DNA from 2 places in the Effusibacillus pohliae DSM 22757 genome. Region 1 is predicted to be linked to the other one. Evidence: riboswitches for the same ligand, from Rfam matches in the RefSeq annotation. Region 1 holds a riboswitch; the other holds the start of a gene.
What was found. Region 1 has a riboswitch for cyclic di-GMP ahead of C230_RS21685 (copper amine oxidase N-terminal domain-containing protein). Riboswitches for the same ligand answer to the same signal wherever they lie in the genome.

Region 2: linked by a shared signal. The riboswitch ahead of C230_RS0103140 (DUF5317 family protein) and the one ahead of C230_RS21685 (copper amine oxidase N-terminal domain-containing protein) in region 1 are both predicted to bind cyclic di-GMP.

The regions. Positions count from the first base shown of each region.
Region 1 covers NZ_AQXL01000064.1:406-6,768, reverse strand. Annotated here, with positions in the region: gene C230_RS0101285 (DUF2653 family protein) at 151-450, shown strand; gene C230_RS0101280 (hypothetical protein) at 469-924, shown strand; gene C230_RS0101275 (chromate transporter) at 1,037-2,221, shown strand; cyclic di-GMP riboswitch class I at 2,371-2,462, shown strand; gene C230_RS21685 (copper amine oxidase N-terminal domain-containing protein) at 2,532-3,581, shown strand; gene C230_RS0101265 (hypothetical protein) at 3,730-4,242, shown strand; gene C230_RS0101260 (stalk domain-containing protein) at 4,517-5,608, shown strand; gene C230_RS21135 (S-layer homology domain-containing protein) at 5,745-6,363, shown strand, end outside.
Region 2 covers NZ_AQXL01000091.1:64-6,337, reverse strand. Annotated here, with positions in the region: gene C230_RS0103170 (EAL domain-containing protein) at 1-614, shown strand, start outside; gene C230_RS0103165 (STAS domain-containing protein) at 701-1,030, shown strand; gene C230_RS0103160 (PP2C family protein-serine/threonine phosphatase) at 1,017-1,829, shown strand; gene C230_RS0103155 (flagellar assembly protein A) at 1,817-3,910, shown strand; gene C230_RS0103150 (STAS domain-containing protein) at 3,913-4,218, shown strand; cyclic di-GMP riboswitch class I at 4,270-4,360, shown strand; gene C230_RS0103140 (DUF5317 family protein) at 4,535-5,065, shown strand; partial or broken gene C230_RS19235 (HD-GYP domain-containing protein) at 5,062-6,274, shown strand, end outside.

The sequences.
Region 1 (6,363 bases):
AACAAAAAAGGGCACATCGCAAAAAGCTTTTTCAGTATAAACATTTAAGTTGAAAGACATATCGGCTATAATAACTATTGAAACCTTTTCGCCTGTCGTCCGTAATATCTATCAGAAACAGCAACATCAATTATAACGGGGGTGTGATCGATGAAACTCTGCTTCAACGAACAAGACCTGATTGATTCGGTTTGTGTATTCACGGCCTGGCGATATGAAAAACGTCCGGAACAGGTGCAGGCGGAACTGTTTTACGAAGAGGGAAAAGGGTTTTCCGCCACTGCATCGGTTGACAATGGGCTTTACAAGTATCCGATCAGTGAGCAGGATCTCATTGATGGGGTTGCCATTTATCTGCGGGACTACCACAACTTTGACCCGCAACGGCTTCTCATTGAACTGTTCTTTGAAGAAGGCAAAGGATTCTCTGCCGAAATTGAAGTGCGATAACGATTGGAGGGATTTTCGATGAAAAAGCTCGTGTCTCTTTTCCTTGCGCTTGCGCTGGTTATGGGTTTTTCTGCGGTGTCGGAAGCGAAATCCTCGACATCCGGTTCATTTAGTGGCGGAGTGAAGTCATCCATCAGCTCCGGCTCCACCTACAAGGGCGATTCCACGAGTCAGTCCGGATCAGGAGTTTACAGTTCCGGTCAAAAGAGCCCTTCGAGCAATGTGACACAAAAACCGTCCACCCCGCAACCGTATCAACAACCGTATCAGCAGCCCAAATCGTCGTGGTTTGGCGGCGGGTTGGGGCATTTTCTGGGTGGGATGGCGGCAGGAGCGCTCATGAGTTCGCTGTTTGGTCACATGCTCCATCCGTTTGGCGGATTTGGCTACGGGTTCTCTTTTTGGGGGCTCTTGTTTGATTTGCTGCTGTTGTTTGTCGGGTACAAATTAATACGTCGGTTGTTCGTGCGATAGTGTGTGAAAAAACTGGGGAGGCTTGGCCTCCCTATCTCAGTTTGTATTTCCTTGAGTAAAAGAAAGTCACTTGACCAATCGGGAAATTCCAGCGGCGAGGTGTGAAATTTAAGTGAATCTGCCAAGATGCTGGAAATCGTGGGCCGAAGTATTACGTGTATCTTTGAAATTGGGGCTTACTTCATTTGGGGGGCCTATTGCCCACTTGGGGTATTTTCATGATGAGTATGTCCGGCAAAGAAAGTGGTTGGATGAACGCAGCTATGCAGACTTGGTTGCTCTTTGCCAGTTCTTGCCTGGCCCCGCAAGCAGTCAAGTAGGTATTGCAATAGGGGTTATGCGAGCAGGGCTGCTTGGCGGTGTTGCTTCGTTCATCGGATTTACCTTGCCATCCGTGATTGTTTTGGTGCTTTTTGCATTCCTGTTGCAAGGTTTCGATGTAGGAAATGCGGGATGGATACATGGTTTGAAGATAGTGGCCGTTGCGATTGTTGCCCATGCAGTGTTGGGAATGGGGCAAAAGCTGGCGCCTGATCGCAACAGGGCAACCATAGCGATGGTAGCGGCGGTCATCTCTCTTTTGTGGCCAACCGCAGTTAGCCAAGTTCTGCTTATTGTTTCAGCGGGAGTTGTAGGATTGTTTCTCTATAAGTCGGAACATACACCTGATCAGCCCAACATTTGTGTTCCAATCAACCGTCATGTGGGGATTGTGTGTTTGGGTTTATTTTTTGGGTTACTGGCTGCTTTGCCTGTATTGCGTGGGTTGACGCAATTTGTATGGGTGAAGGTATTTGACAGTTTTTACAGGGCCGGTTCGCTTGTGTTCGGCGGGGGACACGTTGTATTGCCTTTGCTGGAAAGAGAACTTGTACCGACTGGTTGGGTGAGCAAGGAAGCTTTCCTTGCTGGATATGGTGCCACACAGGCAGTGCCAGGCCCATTATTCACATTCGCTTCATATTTAGGGGCGACGATGGGAGGAGGGTTTGGGGCTTTCATAGCAACGGTGGCGATTTTCCTTCCTGCATTTCTGCTTGTGATTGGAACATTGCCTTTTTGGGACACACTTCGAAGAAAGCCCAAAATTCAAGGAGCGTTAATCGGTATCAATGCGGCTGTCGTGGGCGTTCTGCTTGCGGCTCTCTATAACCCGATTTGGATAAGCTCCATATTGGCGCCGGCCGATTTTGCGCTTGCCACCATCCTATTTGGAATGCTTGTGTTTTGGAAATTGCCGCCTTGGACAGTCGTATTAACAGGAGCGTTGGGCGGAGCGCTGATCTCGTCACTTTAACACTGCATCTTTCGGGAAGGATGCGTCATAGCGATGGGAGCGGGCAATTCGATTTGGGATTTACAAAACGTAAGAAATAGAATAGGACGAAAGACTCATGAATTGGTTGCTTGTAATGTAGTATAAATTCTAATGAAAGTAAAATATTCTCACTGAAAGGGCAAAATCGCCGAAAGGCGATGACGCAAAGCTGCGGGCCTACGGGATGGGGGGAACATCCTATGGCAGCCGGGCCGCCACAGTGGTAGCACACTTCTGTGTCTGCCAAGTGGCAGATTTTATTTTTGTTCAAAAAGGAGTGTGTGGAACAATGAAGAAAAAATTGGTTTGGACAACAGCTCTTGTGATGACACTCGCCCTCTCGCCGGCAGCGCTGATTGCACGGGCGGAAACGGCGACCGCGATCAGCACCGCAACCGGTTCGTCTGTAACGAGTTCTGCCACGACCACGCAGAGTTCTACGTCTACAACTACAACTACAACTACAACAACCGATCCAACGACGAATCCCTCTCAAACATCCGGCTCAACACAATCTTCCACAACGTCTTCCACAACATCCGGAAACCAATCCGATGAGGAAGACGACGACGGGAATGGAAAAAACAAGCAGGATGATGAAGAGAAGGACGATCAGGATCATGAGCATGGCGGCAAGGGCAAGGGGATCAAGCGAGCGCTCGAAAGCCTTCTGAAGGCTTTGCAGGATGGAAATGGGCAAGCAAGTGACGATACGTTGAATGCCGTGATTGAAAAATTAATCGATAAGCTGAAGCAGGATGGACTGGCGTCCTCTGACGACGACGCAAAGAATGCGGTGGAAACGCAACTTGACTCCGAAGTGAATTCCGGGACGGCAACCGAGGATCAAGTTCAGGTTCTGGTGACATTGAAGCTGAAGGACAAGAAACAGGATGAGGCGGAGACAGCTGTCGAAGCGGCGCTTGCCAAGAATCCGAAATCGGACAAGTTGTACGACTTGTTGAGTAAAGTTTTTCAAGACAAGGGCGACACCGAACAGGTGAAAGTGTATGTGCAGGGCAAGCGGCCGAATTTTGACGTGCAGCCTTTTATCAAGGACGGGCGCACCTTGATCCCGGTTCGCGCTGTTTCGGAAGCATTGGGAGCCGACGTGAAATGGAACGGAGAAACGCAAACGGTTACGATTCGCAAGGGCGATATCACGATTGAGCTTCCGATCGGAAGCAAGACGATCAAGGTCAACGGTCAAACCGCGACGATTGATGTGCCCGCGCAAATAGCCGATTCCCGCACGGTGGTGCCGGTCCGCTTTATTTCCGAATTTCTCGGGCATCAGGTACAGTGGGACGCAAACGCCAAAATGGTGATTGTAAAATAACTTTTCTCCAGGCAACCTGTTGCGCATGTGCGCCAGGTTGTCTTATTTTATCGGTTATTTTATGGGCTTGGTCTGTCCCGCCAGATCAGTTACACTGGTATTGAAAATTTTACTCTCATCTGATTCAATTTACGAGGGGAGGTGGCTTATGAAAGTTCGGAAGAACTATCTGTGGATTCTGTTGCTTGTCATCGTGTTGGGAGTCGGAGTGGGCATCTATGTGCATTCCCATACCGAACCGGCGCATGTGAGTTTGGCTGCTTTCAACACAAAAGAAGAACAATTGACGCAAGAGGCGGAAAAGATATTTGCTGACATACAGGTACGATATGATCAATTGGAAAAAGGCGCGATCAAGGTGGACGAATTCAAGAAACAGATGACTCCCCTTCGGGATCAAATGAAGAAAAACTGGGATGAATATAAAAAGTTCACTCAAGAAAATCCGCTTTCGACGGTTGACCGGGAGTCGAAAACCTTCAAGGAAGGCGTTGCGCTTGCGTCAAATGTTCGATTTAATATCTATACGTTTTTGATTAATGTAACGGAACAGAACCTGACAAAGCAGCAAATCGAAGAGAAACATAAGGAATATCTGTCTCAAATCGAGAACAAACTCAAGCAATATCGGGAACTGACAAAAGATCTGAAGAGTAGCTGAATAAAGCGAACAACTGGGACGAAGGATCCTCCTGCTGGGGGGATCAATTTTTTTACATAGTTTTGTCACCGTTTGGATGCCTGCGCTTGAAGGAAAAGAACCAGTCCAACTCGAATTTTTGGTTATCGGAAGGAAATACCACAAAACGCGTTTCATCAGCACAGCCTGAAAGCGGGTGAAAAGGCATCGAAAACGAGCGCTCCACTTTATCCAAGCAAAGATCCGGATTGCGAGAAGAAGTCATAGTGAAACGGAGACAAAGGAGTGAAAGCGGATGCGAAAACCGATTGTCTGGTTGGCAGGCGGCATGGTGTTGGGTAGCCTGATCACCGCGCCTGTGGCGGCAGGTGCAGAATCGTTGCAGGTTGTGATCTCACAAGTCAAGTTGATGATCAACGGGGTGGACAAGACGCCCGCGGGCGGGACCTTTTCGAACGGAGTTGCGCAAGTTCCTATCGCTTTCAACTATGAGGGAACCACTTATGTGCCGGTGAAATACGTTTCCGAGGCATTGGGATACCCGGTGGAATGGGATGGACCGAATCGGACGATCTGGGTGGGAACCAAACCGGGCGCCGGATTGTCACAGGCGGTTCGTCCGGAACCTGATCTTCCCGTTACGTTTACCGAAGTTCGCTCCGCGGTGTTCGACGCGGGGGATTCCAATCTGGTTCAGGTATCTGTTGCGGTTCGCAATGACGATACTCAATCGTTCAGTTTCTTCGGGTATCAGCCGGAGTTTGTCAGCCGGGACGGCGGCAAATATAAAGGATTCGTATATGTTCCGCAGGGATACGACTCCGAGGTACAGCCGAAAACGACCGGAATACTGCAGTATTACGCGATGATCCCGAAAGGCATCTCGGTAGAAGATATGACATTAAATCTGACAAAGGCCGATTTTTCCGTGTTTCCGGCACAGTTTAAAACATGGGCGTCGTTTTCCGTGGGAAAGCCATCGACCGTTACACCCAAAGTGTATACTTCGGCGGACTCGCCTGTTTTCGATCTGATGCCTTATCACGTTCAGTTGAGTCAGGTAACATTCTGGAGCTATGACTACAAAGCCTATGCGCAGGTTTACAAAGTCCATGTGACCACGACAAAAGATTCGGGCTACAATGCATATCCAAATAATACTGACCTGATTTTTGAGGTTATTGACGGCAACGGGACAACGGTAGCTCAAACGAGGTATGCGATCGGAGCGAGCGCAAATTCGTCCGTGCCGGTGCTCGGGGATGGAGACCAATACATCACTTTCAATAATCTGATTTGGTCCCGTTACAACAATTACAATGTGACTATTCGCGTCTATGAGGCGTTCAACCAGGGCAAACGGTTGATCGGAACATTCTCTCTATAATGCCGGATTGAAACAAATATAATGTGAAAAGACTATATGCCAAGCCAATCCTACCCCCATAAAACTCTACCTGGTTACGAATTCAATAATAGACTTACCTATATATACCAAAAAACTACAGTAGAGGTGATTGTGAATGAAAAAAACCTTGATGGCTCTTTCAGTGGTCTCCACACTCTCGTTCGGCACGCTCCCGGCGTTTGCACAGGGGAATGGCAACATTTCGATCGTCGGGAATAACCAAGCGCAGCAAACGATCACCATCAACAACACCACGAACGTGACGAACGAAACGGTTGAATTGGATGATGTCCGCGGCCACTGGGCGGAAAAATTCATTAAGGATCTCGTGAAAAAAGGGGTTGTGAAAGGCAAAGGAAATCGCCACTTTGACCCGAACGGTAAAGTGACACGGGCTGAATTCGCGACGATGGTCACTAAATACTTCCATTTGCAAACCACATCCACCACGCAGGACTTTGAAGACGTGGCTCCCACGGACTGGGAATTCAAGTATGTGGAAGCGGCGAAAGAGTACTTCGATGCGTTCCGGGCGCTGGATGGCGGTTTGCTCTTTAAACCGAACGAAGGTGCCCGTCGGGAGGACGTGACCGTCACGCTGGTGAAAATCCTGCTCAAGCTCAACCCGGATATGAAGCAGCTGAATGCCGCTGAAGCCGATCAGCTCCTGCAAGAAAAATTCCCGAAAGATTGGCAGCAAATCGCGCCCGTGCTGCGTCCGTATGTGGCGACGG
Region 2 (6,274 bases), on a different contig from region 1:
CATTGATTCGAGGGAGGACTCGCTCAGGAAAGTGTCTTCTACCTTCTGCATTATTTGATCAATCAGAAGAACAGCAGATATTATTGGATTTTAAAGCAAGGGATATTGCGATTAAGAAAGCCCGAGCGATCATTCAAAATGCTCTGTTGTTTCTCAATTGTCATCCTCGCGCATTACAAACAGGGGCTATTTTTGAAGATATAACGAAGCTTGAACTTCCGCTTCAACAGTTAGTATTGGAAATTACAGAACAGACTCACATCGATGATCTTAAGTCTTTAAAAAGGGAATTGTCTGTGTTACGTAAACATGGAGTGAAGATTGCACTTGATGACTTTGGAACGGGATTTTCGAATTTTTGGTTGGTAGAAGCATTGCAGCCTGAATTTATAAAGCTGGATCGGTCCATCATTGTTTCACTGGAAACATCCAAACAGGCCCGCAGGGTAATCGCGGGTTTGGTGGCGTTTGCCGAGAAAGTGAAAACCCAGCTTATCGCGGAAGGGGTCGAAAGAGAGAAACAAAGAGTGATTTTAGTTGAACTCGGTATTCCATATGGTCAGGGATTCCTTCTTGGCCATCCATTTGCACTTTCAAAAGGCACAATCTTATAGCTGGTTTCAAGAAAATATTAAAAATTCAATTTATACAAACAGTATATGCCTGGAATTATTCAAATTCATTAAAATTGGGTGACGTTATGGATTTTAAACTTAAGGTTAGGGATATATTGGACGGTTTGACTATAATTCATGTTGAAGGGGAAGTAGATATTGGAACGGTAAATCAATTATTAGCTGAAATTGATGGGATCAAGCAACAAACCGTAGTACTAGATTTCAATAAAGTTACATTTATCGATTCAACAGGAATTGGGCTTTTAGTTCGAAAAATCATGGAGTTTCGGGAAGAGGGACGTAATCTTAAACTCCGATCCTTACCGGACATAATATATGAAATTTTAGATGAAATGGGAATATTTGAGGCGTTGGGTGATTTGGAGGAAGGTAATGCTCATGAGAACAAATGAACTTCAATATCAATTTGAAAAATATATGTTTACAGTCGAAAGTGCTAAAGAGGAAGTTCAAGCAGCGCAATTTATACAGCAAATGCTTTTACACGATGATGTACCGTACTGTGACGCTCTTTCCTGTGTCGGAGTTTCGATTCCCTCCTTTCATCTGAGTGGAGATTATTACGATTTTATACATGACGAACGAAACGGCCGATATTGGGTGTTCATTGGTGATGTAATGGGCAAGGGAATACCTGCATTTCTTCTGATGGTCTTGTTACGTTCAACGGTCAGATGTTTAACACGTACTTGTGCTAGTCCTGGAAAACTGGTGTTTGAACTGAACAACTCGCTTCACAAGGATCTGACACGTTTACGGGCGTTTGCTTCCTTGTTTTGTGGAATGTTTGATACTAACTCGGCCGAGTTTCTATATACATCTGCTGGACATCCAAGTCCCATCCTAATGAGAAAGAACCGAGATTTTCCTGAACGACTTGAAGGGAAAGGCACTGTAATCGGAATTTTGAGAAATCGTGAGTATAAGGATTATTCTATTTTACTGTCAAAAGGTGACTTAATAGTCGGGTGTACCGACGGGATTTTTGAAGCGATGGATACATATAGGCAGCAGTATGGTTACGACCGTTTGATGCAAGTGATTTCGAAAAACAAAGACCAAACCATGGATGATCTGATTCAATCGATCACCAGCGACGTAAAGCAGTACTCTCAAGATTTTAAACGAGATGATGTCACAGTCATAGCGATCCGCTGCGAGAAAGGAGAAGTTAACTGTTGTTCGGAGTAATTGTCAGTCGTGGAAAAACTGTGGAGAAAGCAGTTCGACGGGCGGCGAGGCAACTACAAGTATCCAAAGAAGAAATCGAATTCGAAGTGATCGATCAAGGGCGGCGAGGTCTTTTCTTTCATAGACCGGTTGTCATTCAAGCGACTGTAAAGAGAAAGTCAGAAATCGCAACTGATATCAATAAGCAATTTACTGAAATTGCTGTTTCAGATGTAAGGCCACAAAAGAAAGGGAAGGAAACAGAAATGTGGTTACAGATGCCTTCGCCAGGCACGCTGTTAGAGACAGTCTCTAATTCGAAGAAGGAGCTTTCAATTGAAGCTCCAGAAGGAACAGCTTGGGTTAAAGATGGCAAGATTTTCTGCAAAAACGGGGAATACCATTATCCTCTGCTAACCATTTGCGAGGGTGCTACAGTCTTAATCAATGGACAACCTGCTAGAGGAACTGTCATTGTAACAGAAGAAGATCAAATTGATGTCCGATTAGAAGAAGAGGTAGTCGATTCTACGTTAAAATTAACTGTTTCCGATGATAAGATGCACGTTCTATTGGAGTTTGTTCCAGGTTATTACATAATTAGAGAGCTTAAAGATTTACCGCCGAGTCGAGAACTTGTACTTGAAGTGGTTGAAACAAAAATCGCAAAAAATGATTTTACAGAATTCTATATTTTAGATAAACTTAAAGAAATTGGAGTTCGATTTGGGATCGATTATGATGAGATCGAACGTGTCTGCCAGTCACAGGAACCTGTTACCACGGTAATAGCGAAAGGAATTGAGCCAGTTCCGGGAGAGGACGGCGGATTTGAGCTGTTTCATGAGAAGCTCAAAAAACAGAAAGACCAATTGATTCTCTCTGAAAGTATCGATTGGAAAGAGCGTTTCAGTTTGCCAAGTATTGGAGCGGGAGAAATCATAGGGCGCCCGACTCCAGCTAAACCTGGGACCAGCGGGTGGAACGTGTTTGGGGAAACGGTGCCTGTCCCTCAGGTAAAGGAGCTTACGGTAATAGCCGGTGAAGGTACAACCGTTTATGGACTGGACCGAAAGATAGTGGCTACCAGGTCGGGTCGCATCAAGATTGACCGGCGTTCCAATAATACACTGTGTTTCAGCATTCTTCCTCAATTCATACACCGTGGGAACGTAAACATGGATTCAGGGAACATCCGTTTCCGCGGGGATGTGTATATTCTTGGCGATGTGGAGGAAGGGATGTACGTAGAAGCGGGCGGCAACCTCTATATTATGGGAAGTGTTTCAAATGCTACGGTAAAAACAGGCGGGGATGCGAAAATCAATGGTTCCGCGGTTGGTTCGACAATCATCTGCGGGTATTCCAACTTGTTTTGGGACGACATGCTTCCTAAATTTAAAGAAATACGTGACGATCTAGTAAAATTAATTGTGGTTGTTAAACAATTGGGAACCAACCGTGCTTTCACAAAATCAGACATCGGAAAAAAGGGTTTGCAACCGTTGTTAAAGCTGCTAACCGAAATCAAATTTAAGAAGCTGCCAGTTCTGATTCGGGAAGTGGGTACTGTTATCAAGGACGAGAAGGATAGTTTTGATGAGGATACTTTCCAAGTGGTCGATTTTCTCGAAAAGTCATTTCTGTATTTTCATCCGCTTATCAAGACATTGGATCAACTCGATTCTGTAGTGAAGTACATGGAAAATGTAATTTCTGCAGTCGAATTTGATTCCAACAAAAAAATGAATATCCAGGTGCAAAGCCTAACCAACAGTTCCATCAAATCGGCTTGGGATGTTGTGGTTGAGCGATTTTGCTATGGATCGGACATTTATTGCAAAGGAAGTATGAAAGCAGAAACATTGCGTGGAGGAAAGGTACAGGCAGGGAACAGCGTTGTAGCCAGTGAGATTGGTTCAAAAGGAGGAAGTTTGACAGAGGTTTGGGTTAAAAGCGCAGAAGGATTTATAAAAACGGAACGCGTGTATCCGGATACCGTCGTGAAAATATCGACAGTTTCTAAAAAGTTTATTGAAGAGACAGGTCCTTTGCACGTAAGACTAAACCGGGAATATGAACTTATCTATAGTGGGGTGTAAATGTGTTGGGTATCCAAACAAATTGGGAAAATGATGTGTTCAACATTCAATTGAACGGCGCCTTGGACATTTCGGGGGTTGACGTTTTCGAGGAAACCATTGCGGCGATGGATCTGACGTCTGTAACGATGGTGTGTGTGGACATGAAGAATGTGGTGTTTATCGATTCCACAGGAATCGGATCATTGTTAAACTTAATACGCACGTTAAAAGAACAAGAAACAGAATATAAATTTATAAATATAAATGAAGAAATACAGGAAATTTTCTTGATTATTGGACTGGAGGATTTGCTGGCTAGTCGATAAAGAAGGAATTTTGATAGAAATGTCAAACCATATATATGTCGGGTAATCCCCGAACGATAAAGGCAAACTCTGGGAAACCGGGGGACGCAAAGCTATAGGGGCTACGGCGGGTGAATACCTGCTATGTCAGCCAGCTACCGAAAGGAGGGGAAAGCGATGAAGAAGGCTTCTGCTTTCGTAACGCTCGCAGCACTTACTGCAATGGCACTTGCAACGATCATTAACAAACCATGGTTCTAAGTGTCGGAAGAAAGAACTGGGCGGAGCTTCTCCTCCCGGTTCTTTCTTTAGTACTAACTGAAGGCGAGTGGTTTCCATGATTTATTTTGTCATTGCTGGAATTGGCTTGGCGTTGCTTTTCAAAAGAAACCCTGTTTCGATTGTTTTCAATATCAGATTCAAAGTTCCATATGTTATGATTGGTTGTTTTCTGATTCAGTTGGTACTTGCAATTCTGGCGGTCCAAACAAACTCACAGCATCCCGTATTGCTAGGCATTACATTTTTGGGAATGCTCGTTAGTCTGTTCCTGAATCGACATTTGTACGGCGTAAAATGGATATTTTCTGGAACGTTGCTGAACGTTTTGTCCCTTCTTCTGCATGGAGGATTGATGCCTGTATCTGAAACCGCGATGAGATTAGCAGGCTTTGAGGACATGGGTTTTGACTCCGATTCTCGTCACCAGCTGATGAAAACCTCACCTTTTTGGTGGTTGGGAGATTGGATTCCATTTATAACACCACTCGGAAGGAACTATGTTTTAAGTATTGGGGATCTTGTTATTGGAATCGGACTAATACTTTTCATCATAAAGAATTCAAGGAGGAAGGGGTGGGATGAATGAGAGATTTAAACTGGTACACGGGATCTTTATTTATCATTGGATTGTATGCGTTGTTTGAGGGGATATTGTATTTTCATGCCGACAGTTATTTAGAATTTATACTATTCACCTCGTTTATTATTATTTTAGAACTCTTCCCAATAAAACTAATTAGTGGAGATGACTATAGCGCAAGTGCTATTGGATATATCTGTATTTTATTTAAATTCGGACTGCCGGCCTGTGCAGTCACGATTGTTATCAGTACACTTTTGAGCTTTATAAAAAGATATCGTTCGATCCGAAACGTTAAGTGGTTTCGATATTTTGTCACTGTAGGAATGTACTTTCTGAGTGCATCTGTGGCATTGGAGACGATTCGACTTACAGAATTTAATACATTTTTTCAGGTATTTTTAGCGTCGGCAGCAAATGAGCTGACCAACTCATTGCTGATAGCAGGGATTCATCGATCGGTGATGGGGGTACCTTTGTTTCATAATTTTCCCATTAAGTTGCGGGAATTAATCGTTCCGATTCTCGTTAGCTCGATCGTGGTTTCACGTTTTCTTTATGCTCAAAATTCAAGTGATCTCATAAGAGAAGTTTTATATACAACCTTCTTCATCCTGGTCGTACTACTTTTCTCCACTCAATATATCAAGCAAATTGGTATACGACAGGATACGTCTAAAGAATTCATTCGGATCTTAGAAAACAGGATAACGGGCGAGCTCTCCGGTCACGGTACCCGCGTCGGGATTATCTGTGATATGTTAATTGAGCATTTGCGTTATCCAAAGAATAAAAAGCACGACTTGATTCAAATGGCAATTATCCATGACATTGGAAAGTCATTACTACCCGTACATGTGTTCCGGAAACGCGGTGCCCTTACACTTTCAGAAGAGAAAGAGTATCAAACTCATTGTGAAAGAGGAGCCGAAATTATTCGTTCGATTTTTCCGAACAAAAAATTTGATGAATGGATTCTTTATCACCACGAACAATGGGATGGAAAAGGATTCCCAAAAGGGTTAAAAGGTGCAGAGATTCCTTTGGAAGCCCGCATTCTGGCCCTCTGTAACCACTTGGATCATATTATGAAAAGGCATTCCAATGACGAAACGGTATATCAACTATTACTGCAATTAAGCGGTAACGTATTAGATCCTTCGTTGGTCGGGCAAATCACCGTTGAGACCATTTCGTATATTCGGCTGTGCTTGC